DNA from 2 places in the Yimella sp. RIT 621 genome. Region 2 is predicted to be linked to the other one. Evidence: riboswitches for the same ligand, from Rfam matches in the RefSeq annotation. Region 2 holds a riboswitch; the other holds the start of a gene.
What was found. Region 2 has a riboswitch for thiamine pyrophosphate ahead of thiM (hydroxyethylthiazole kinase). Riboswitches for the same ligand answer to the same signal wherever they lie in the genome.
Positions count from the first base shown of each region.

Region 1: linked by a shared signal. The riboswitch ahead of thiC (phosphomethylpyrimidine synthase ThiC) and the one ahead of thiM (hydroxyethylthiazole kinase) in region 2 are both predicted to bind thiamine pyrophosphate.

Region 1 covers NZ_SEIP01000008.1:14,309-19,126, forward strand. Annotated here, with positions in the region: gene EU513_RS08890 (MFS transporter) at 1-257, opposite strand, end outside; gene thiC (phosphomethylpyrimidine synthase ThiC) at 254-1,954, opposite strand; TPP riboswitch at 1,952-2,061, opposite strand; gene thiD (bifunctional hydroxymethylpyrimidine kinase/phosphomethylpyrimidine kinase) at 2,095-2,898, shown strand; gene EU513_RS08905 (propionyl-CoA synthetase) at 2,976-4,818, shown strand, end outside.
Region 2 covers NZ_SEIP01000015.1:71,524-76,341, reverse strand. Annotated here, with positions in the region: gene EU513_RS13750 (HAD-IIA family hydrolase) at 1-110, shown strand, start outside; gene EU513_RS13745 (TenA family protein) at 324-1,025, opposite strand; gene thiD (bifunctional hydroxymethylpyrimidine kinase/phosphomethylpyrimidine kinase) at 1,022-1,867, opposite strand; gene thiE (thiamine phosphate synthase) at 1,864-2,511, opposite strand; gene thiM (hydroxyethylthiazole kinase) at 2,508-3,335, opposite strand; TPP riboswitch at 3,327-3,423, opposite strand; gene EU513_RS13725 (AAA family ATPase) at 3,766-4,584, opposite strand; gene EU513_RS13720 (Mu transposase C-terminal domain-containing protein) at 4,581-4,818, opposite strand, start outside.

The DNA of each region.
Region 1 (4,818 bases), on a different contig from region 2:
CCGAACCGGTCGCTGAGCCGGCCGAAGACGACGCCACCCACGGGTCGTCCCAGCAGCATCGCCATCACGACGATCGTCGCGCCGGCAGTGCCACCGTGCGGGCCGGTGATGGCCGGAAGGGCAGGGGCCAGCGCGACGAGGGGCAGGAAGATGTGGAGCTGATCCACGAAATTGCCGGCCACTCCGCCCCGCAGGGCGGCGCGGCCCTGCGGGGAGAGGGTGTCGGTGTGTTCGCGGTCGGTGGCCGCTGCGCTCACTGGGCCGCGTCGACGTAGACGCTGGCGCCGAGCTCGATGAACTCGCGCGACTTCTCCCGCATCCCAGCCATTGCCGACTTGTGTTGATCCCGGATGTCCTGGCTGATCCGCATCGAGCAGAACTTCGGTCCGCACATCGAGCAGAAGTGCGCCGTCTTGGCGCCTTCGGCCGGCAGCGTCTCGTCATGGAAGGCGATCGCTGTGTCGGGGTCGAGCGAGAGCGCGAACTGGTCGTGCCAGCGGAACTCGAAGCGTGCCTTCGACAAGGCGTCGTCGCGCACGCGCGCTCCGGGGTGTCCCTTGGCGACATCGGCCGCGTGCGCCGCGATCTTGTAGGTGATGACCCCGGTCTTCACGTCATCTCGGTTGGGCAAGCCCAGGTGCTCCTTGGGGGTGACGTAGCACAGCATCGCCGTGCCGTGCTGGGCGATGACTGCGGCACCGATCGCGGAGGTGATGTGGTCGTACCCCGGCGCGATGTCGGTGACCAGCGGACCGAGCGTGTAGAACGGCGCTCCGTGGCACCAGTCCTGTTGCAGTTCAACGTTTTCCGGCACGAGGTGCAGGGGCACGTGTCCCGGGCCCTCGACCATCACCTGCACGTCGTACTCCCAGGCGCGCTCGGTGAGTTCGGCCAGGGTGCGCAGTTCGGAGAACTGGGCCTCGTCGTTCGCATCGGCGACCGATCCGGGACGCAGTCCGTCGCCGAGGCTGAATGCGATGTCGTACTGGGCGAAGATCTCGCACAGCTCGTCGAAGTGGGTGTAGAGGAACGACTCCTCGTGGTGTGCCAGGCACCAGCCGGCCATGATCGACCCGCCACGACTGACGATTCCGGTCACGCGTTCGGCGGTCAGCGGGACGTACCGCAGGAGCACCCCGGCGTGGATCGTCATGTAGTCGACCCCCTGTTCGGCCTGCTCGATCACGGTGTCGCGGAAGATCTCCCAAGTCAGGGCCTCGGCGCGCCCGTCGACCTTCTCCAGGGCCTGGTAGATCGGCACCGTGCCGATCGGCACGGGGGAGTTGCGGACGATCCACTCGCGGGTGGTGTGGATGTCGTCGCCGGTCGACAGGTCCATGACCGTGTCGGCGCCCCAGCGCGTCGCCCAGCTGAGCTTGGAGACCTCTTCCTCGATGGAGGAGGTGACCGCCGAGTTGCCGATGTTCGCGTTCACCTTGGTGAGGAACCGGCGGCCGATGATCATCGGCTCCGACTCCGGATGATTGATGTTGGACGGGATGATCGCGCGACCCGCCGCCAACTCCTCGCGAACGACTGAGACGTCGACGTTCTCGCGCAGCGCGACGTAGCGCATCTCGGCCGTCACTTTGCCCTGACGCGCGTAGTGCATCTGGGTGACGGTGCGACCAGGCTTGGCGCGCAACGGATTTCGTCGCTCACCGCGCCATTCGTCGGAAGCTTTGCCGCGACGGACGGCGGAGCGTCCGTCGTCCTGCAGGGTGCGTTCGCGACCCTCGTAGGTCTCGACATCGTCGCGGCTTTGGATCCAGCCGGAACGAGTGGCGGGTAGGCCGGCGGCAGGATCGCTGCCGGGTCCCGCGGTGCGGTAGACATGCACATCGGGATTCGTTGTGCCGTCGGGGGATTCGTCGAGGCTGATCGCGGTGACGGGCACGCAGATGTCGCCGTCGACGAGGTGGTGCAGGCGGTGCTTGGGATGAATCTCGGACATCGAGATCTCCTCACTTCCTTCGCCGGAATGACCCGGGCAGGTTCGGACGGTCCGAGCGGCGTCAGCTCGATCTCAGCCCTCTGCCGAGGGCTCCCGTGTGGGTGTCGCCACCGTAACCCATGTCACTTACGGTGTCGCACATGGTCCGTCCACCAGCTGTCGTCTCGATCGCCGGAAGTGACCCGAGTGGAGGTGCGGGAATTCAGGCAGATCTGAAGACCTTCGGCGCACTCGGTGCGTACGGCATGAGCGTTCTCACGGCACTGACTGCGCAGAACACGATCGGTGTGCAGAAGGTGTTACCAATCGATTCGGAATTCGTTGCGGCACAGCTCGACTCGGTGACAAGTGACGTGCGTGTCGACGGTGTAAAGATCGGTGTTCTGGGCTCAGCGGGGGTCGCTGAGGTGATCCGCCCGACGCTCCTGCACATGCGTGATCGCGGGGTGCCGATCGTGCTCGATCCGGTGCTGGTCGCAACCTCCGGAGACCGCCTCGGCGACGCGTCGGTGACGTCTGTGCTGCGTGACCTGCTGCCCGTTGTCAGCGTTGTGACACCGAACCTGTCGGAGGCCGCCGCATTGACCGCCACCCCTGTTGCGACCGACGAGCGGGGGATGCGCGATCAAGCCAGGAGCCTGCTCGACCTCGGTGTGCCCGCGGTGCTCATCAAGGGTGGCCACCTCGACGGCGACGCGGTCGACCTGTGGGTCGACGCACACGGCTTCGAACGGTTCGCAGCCCCACGCATCCCCACGTCCAACACGCACGGCACGGGCTGCAGCTTGTCGTCCGCGCTGGTCGCCCTGCGTCCGCAGCGGCCCGATTGGCACACCACCGTGACCGACGCAAAGGTCTGGCTGACCGACGCGCTGCGCGCGGCCGACTCGCTCGAGATCGGCGCCGGTCACGGGCCGGTGCACCACTTCCACCGATGGTGGTGACCGCCGCTGAGCGACCGATTCGGGCCGTCCGGCGCGAGTCGCAGCGGCCGGAGTGTGGCCGATGACACACTCGCGCCATGGGTGCTTACAGCGACGAGTATCAGCGCAGCATGGCCGACCCCGAGGGCTTCTGGCTGGACGCGGCATCGGCAGTGCACTGGTTCAAGAAGCCGACCCAGGCGCTCGACGACACGAACCCTCCGTTCTACCGGTGGTACCCCGGCGCCCAGACCAACATCTGTTACAACGCGCTCGATCGCCACGTGATCGAGGGCCGGGCCGACCAGACGGCGTTGATCTACGACAGCCCGGTCACCGAGGTCCGGTGCAGCTACAGCTACGCCGAGCTGCTCGATCTGGTCGGGCGGGCGGCCGGCGTGCTGAAGGCGCTCGGTGTCGGCAAGGGCGATCGTGTGGTCGTGTACCTGCCGATGATTCCCGAAGCGGTGATCACGATGCTGGCCTGCGCCCGGATCGGTGCGGTGCACTCGGTCGTGTTCGGCGGTTTTGCGCCGGCCGAGCTCGCCGCCCGCATCGACGACGCGCGGCCCAAGGTCGTCGTCACCGCGTCGTGCGGCGTGGAGCGGACCCGCGTCATCCCGTACAAGCCGATGGTCGATGAGGCGATCGAGCGCGCCGAGCACAAGCCCGATCGCGTACTGCTGGTGCAGCGTCCGCACCTCCAGGCCGAGACGGGGGAGCGCGACATCGATTGGGCGGCGGCGATGAAACCGGGCGCCGTCGAGCCGGCGGGCTGTGAGACGGTCGCGGCAACCGACCCCCTCTACGTGCTGTACACCTCCGGCACGACCGGCAAGCCGAAGGGCATCGTGCGCGATCACGGTGGATACCAGGTTGCGCTGCAGTGGTCGATGACGAACGTCTACGGCATGGAACCGGGTGACGTATGGTTCACCGCGTCGGACGTGGGGTGGGTCGTCGGCCACTCCTACATCGTCTACGGACCCCTCATCGCCGGCTGCACGACGATCGTGTTCGAGGGCAAACCCGTTGGTACACCAGACGCTTCGACCTTCTGGCGGGTCATCGCCGAATACAGCGTGAAGGCGTTGTTCACCGCGCCGACCGCCTTCCGGGCGATCAAGAAGGAAGACCCGGATGCGGCGTTGATGGCCGGCCACGACCTGTCGTCGTTCCGCACCCTCTTCATGGCCGGCGAGCGTCTGGACCCCGACACCTGGCAGTGGGCCACCGACAAGCTCAGGGTGCCTGTGGTCGACAACTGGTGGCAGACCGAGACCGGCTGGCCGATCGCGTCCAACCAGATGGGGCTCGAGCAGTTGCCGATCAAGCCGGGATCAGCGGCGGTGCCGACCCCCGGCTACGACGTGCAGATCCTCGACTCGATGGGTGAACAGGTGCCGCCGGGCACCGAGGGCGCGGTCTGCATCAAGCTGCCGCTCCCGCCCGGCACACTTCCGACACTCTGGCAGGACGACGCCCGGTACGAGTCGTCGTACCTGTCGGCCTACCCGGGCTACTACCTCACCGGCGACGGCGGCTACATCGACGACGAGGGCTACCTGTTCGTGCTCGGCCGCACCGACGACGTGCTCAACGTGGCCGGCCACCGTTTGTCGACCGGCGGCATCGAAGCGGCGCTGGCCGGCCACCCTGCGGTCGCGGAGTGTGCGGTGATCGGTGTTGCCGATCCGTTGAAGGGTCAGGTGCCGCGGGCGCTGGTCGTGTTGAAGGCCGGCGACAAGTGGGCCAACCTCGACGATGCCGGGCTCGCACAGTTGCGCACCGAGCTCGGACAGCGGGTGCGCGAGGAGGTCGGCGCCATCGCCACCCTGCAGCAGGTCGACGTCGTCGCCGCACTGCCCAAGACCCGGTCGGGCAAGATCCTTCGCAAGACGATGCGCCAGATGGCCGACGGCCAGGACGCGCAGGTGCCCT
Region 2 (4,818 bases):
CCTCACAGGCGGGTTTCTTCTCCCCGGATGAGCTTCCGGCACCGTTGCTCCCCATGCACCCGCGGTGGCTCACCGACGCCCTCTCAGGCGACACAGGACTCATCGACTGATAGGACGCATCCCCTTCGGGGCGCATGGTGTCAAAAGCGCTGGCGCTTCTCGTGCGGAGCACCGGCCTGAGCGCGCCGTTTACCTTGATCAACCCCGGGTCCGGTCTCCCACCGTCCGAGCAACACCACCGGACGGTAGGAGTCTCCAGGGCGGCGACCAGCTCTCGAAAGATCATGATGAGCGCGCGCCCAAGGGCGCACCGACCAATGACCTCAGATGGGCCAGGTCTCCTGCCGGTGGGCGGCGTCCCAGAACATCCACTCGTACTGGGTGGCGCGGTGGAACGCGGTGTGCATGCGCGCCAGTGTGCCGGGGCTGGCCTGGTCGGCGAGGTGGTCCACGATGTCCCGGGCGGTGTCGGTGGCGGCGGTGAAGTCTGGATCGCCGTAGGTGGCGATCCAGTCCCCGTACGGGTGCGTGCTCAGGTCACCGACGGCGGCCTTCAAACGGGTGCCGACGTCGTCGTAGACCCAGAAGCACGGCAGGATGCCGGCCGCGAGGACCGGGTAGTTTCCCGCTGTCGCGAGGCTCAGCAGGTAGGAGGTGTAGGCAACCGTGGTCGGTGAGGGCTCGGCGGCGGTGAGGTCGGTGACGTGGGTGGCGTGCAGCTGCCGCTCGACCTCGACCACCTCCCGCGCGGCCTGCGCCCAGAATGCTATTTCCTCCGACGCCTGGGCCTGAGCGGCGGCCGCGGCCAGGACCCGGCCGTAGTCGGCCAGGTAGAGCGCGTCCTGGGCGAGGTAGTGCCGGAACGTCTCTTCCGCCAGGGTCGCGTCGCTCAGCTGGTGCAACAAGGGCAGCGCGTCGATCGCCTCGCGGACCCTGGCCGTGCGATGCCACGCCACGGTGCTGAACACGCCAGTGTCGTCGTGGTCGCGAATCGTCTCGGGCATGGAGGTGTGTGGGCTGGTCATCGGTCGCTGTCCTTCCAGTCGTTCTCGTCTTTCCAGATGTCGTGGCAGTGGTGCACGGGGCCGGGTCCGTGGCCGATGTGGAGCGCGTCGGCGGCCCGCAGGGTGCCGGTGAGCCAAGTCTTGGCCTGGCGGGTGGCCTCTAGCAGGGACCCGGTGCGCGGGGCGAGTGCGGCGATCGCGGAGGACAGGGCGCACCCGGTGCCGTGGGTGTTGACCGTGGCTACCCGCGGGCCGGTCAGCAGCTGCTCGCCCGCGTCGTCGAGCCACAGGTCGGTGGCGTGTGCGTCGCCGCCGAGGTGGCCCCCCTTGACCAGCACCCGCGCGGCGCCCAGCTCCCGGAGCGCGATGGCCTGGGCGCGCATGGTGTCGAGGTCTTCGGCGGGGTCGGCGTCGAGCAGCACGGCGGCCTCGGGGACGTTCGGCGTGATGAGGGAGACGTACGGCAGGAGTTGGCGCATCGGCTCGACGGCGTCCTCGGCCAGCAGCCGGGAACCGGCGGTGGACACCATGACGGGGTCGAGGACCACAACCGGCACCGCGTCGGAGCGCTTGTCGAGGAAGGCGAGGACGGTCTCGATGGTGGCCGCGGAGGCGAGCATCCCGATCTTGGCGGCGTCAACCGCCACGTCGTCTACGAGGGTGTCCAGCTGGGCGCGGACGAAGTCCGCGGGGACGACGTGGACACCGGTGACTCCCTGGGTGGACTGGGCGGTCAGTGAGGTGAGCACCGCGGTGCCGTAGGCACCCAGTGCGGAGAAGGTCTTGAGGTCGCCTTGAATACCGGCCCCGCCGGAGGGATCGGAGCCGGCGATCGTCAGCGCGATCGGTGGGCGGGGGTTCACGGTTGCCCGTCCCACGCGGCCCGCAGGCTCGCGGCCGCCACGGCTGGTTCCTCCGCGGCGCACACCGTCGAGACGACCGCCACGCCGGCGGCGCCGCTGTGGCGCAGCATGCCGGTGCGTTTCGTGGTGATGCCGCCGATGGCGACGACCGGCCACGGGCTCGCGGCGGCCACCGCAGCCACCCCGCCCGGGCCGATCGGAGTGCCGTGGTCAGGCTTGGTCGCCGTCGGCCACACCGGTCCAACGCCGAGGTAGTCCAAGACGCCGTCACCGAGCCCGCGTGCTGTGCGAACCTGCTCGATCGTGCTGACCGACAGCCCGACCATGGCGTCCGGCCCGAGCAACTGCCGGGCCTGAGCAGGCGGCATGTCGCGCTGACCGACGTGGACGCCGTCGGCGCCGATGTCCTGAACGAGGTGGACCCGGTCATCGATAATCAGCGGCACCCCGGTCCCCGCCAGCACCTCGCGGACCGCCACGCCGAGGGCGACGAAGTGGGCGTCGGTGGCGCCCGGGTCACGCAACTGCACCACGGTGACTCCGCCCGCGACCGCAGCCTGCACGGTCGCGGGCACCCCCCGTGGGCCGCACAAACCGGTGTCGGTGACCAGGTAGAGGCTGAGGTTCACCGGTCGGCGGGTCACCGGAGCACCACCTTCTCGGTCAGCTCCTGCGGGTTGAGGGTGGCGAGAGAGTCCAGCAGCGCAACGGCGAAGCTCCCCGGCCCGGCGGCACGCTCGGCCGCGACCTCGGCGGCCACGGTGTACGTCGCGGTCGCGGCCGTGGCGGCCAGGAGCGGGTCGTCGGTGGTGGCGGCGAAGGCAGCCATGAGCGCGCCCAGCGCGCACCCACCGCCAGTGACCTGGGTCAACCATCGATGGCCGTTGGCCACCCGCACCAGCCGGGTGCCGTCGGTGAGGTGGTCGACCTCCCCGGAGACCGCGACGATGGTGCCGTGCTCCCGGGCCAGCGCCCGGCCGGCGTCGAGGGCATCCTCGGCGGCGTCGACGCTCTCCGGACCCCGCCCACCGCTGCCCCCACCGGCGAAAGCGAGAATCTCTGAGGGGTTGCCACGGACGAGTGCCGGGGAGGCGTGGGCGAGCAGGTCGACGACAACCCGGCTGCGCCAGGCGAGCCCACCCACCCCGACCGGGTCGAGCACCCACGGGGTGCCGGCCGCCGCGGCGGCACTGACCGCGCCGTGCATCGCAGCCACCGTCGCCTCTTGGGGCGTGCCGAGGTTGACCAGGACCCCGTCGGCGACGGCGGCGAACGGCCCGGCTTCCTCCGGGTTGTCCACCATCGACGGACTGGCGCCGACCGCGAGCAGGACGTTCGCTGTCCACTGAGCGACGACGACGTTGGTCAGGCACTGCACCAGCGGGGCATGCCCGCGCATCGCAGCCAAGGCCTCGCCCACAGCGGCAGCATCGAGTGGGACAGTAGGGACGGAAGAAGGTGCCGACATCGGCGACGTTCCCTTCGCTAGTACGAACTAGATCAGGTTCAACGGGTGTGATCTCAGCCGTACCAGCACGGCACCCCGCGTCATTCACCAGCTTAACATCCGCACCGTTCCCAGCACCGTGCCCTCGCTTCAGCGATCGCAAAAGGGTCGCGCCTCGGACCGTCCGGGCGTGCTGTCACCAGTGCCCGGCTGCGCTACGGCGTTCCTTGGCCGCCGCAGCCCTCACCATGGCGCCTCACCAGACAACGGCTGCGCAACCTTAAAATGTGCAGTCGACTTCGGACACTCGTGCAGTGGACTTCGAAAACTGACATCTGGGGTACACCCCAGTAGGACACATCGGTCATCTCTGCTGGCCGCGCCACAGTGCGTCCGAATGTGTGACTTCGTCTGCTGAATGGCGGGGTTCTTCGGTCGCTTCGTGGCGGGGTCAGGTGACACCGATGACCAGGGTGCTCTGTGCGGCTTCGATGACGTCGTTGGTGATGGTGTCGAGTTCGTTGATCTTCAGGACCCGCTGGATCTGGGGGAAGAGGCGTTCGAGGAGCCGGAAGTTGCCGCGGGTGATCCGTGCGATGGCTGCGATGGCTTGGGCGTCGGTGAAGTCGTCGGGGTCGAGGGTCTTGCCGAGGGATCGCCAGTGTCGCTCGAGGACGAACAGCAGTTCGTCTTGTCCCAGGGGCCGGTACTGGTGGGCGAAGCCGACTCGGCTGTAGAACTGGGGGTAGTGGCTGAACTGCTTCTCCAGGCCGGGCATGCCGATCAGGATCAGGGCGATGTCGTCGCGGTCGTAGCGATCGCGCAGCAGTTCCAGAGCGGCGGGACGCAGTCGTTCGGCCTCGTCGACGATGATCAGCTCCACGTAGTTCCTGCCGTGTCGCCATCCCCAGGCCTCGGGAGTGGCCGTGCCGGGAGGTACGAGGTGCTGCTCGATGCACATGTTGGTGCGGGTGATGGCTTGGGTCAGCTCGTCCTTCAGGGTCCGCGGGGTGGTCAGCACGCTGGGGGTGTAGAGCACGGTGCGGCTCCGGTTCAAGGCGGCGTAGATCTTGGCGTCGTTGTCGGAGCGCGGCCCCCAGTAGGTCAGCAGGTCATGAGCCTTCTCGTAGTGTGCGTAGCGGCGCGCGGAGAGTGTCTTTCCTACGCCGGCTGATCCGAAGCACAAACCGATGGTGTGCCCGCGGCGCACGGCGTCGGCGAACTCGGTGAAGCGGCGGTGCTCCTTGGTGACGATGAAGCGCTGGCTCACCTGAGGTCCTCCTTGTAGATCTTCAACGCCGACCTCGGCGCCGGAGCCGGTGCTTCGGTGATCCGTGGCGTCTCGGTAGGTGCGGCCACGAGGGCGATGCGTTCGTTGATGCCGGCTCGCAGCGCCCGGCGGCGGGCGTTGCGCGCGGCCTGGATCTCCTTGAGGCTGACCTTCTGGTCGTGGTGCTCTTGGTTGACGGCCTTGCAGACGAATTCGTCGTGATCGAAGACGCGG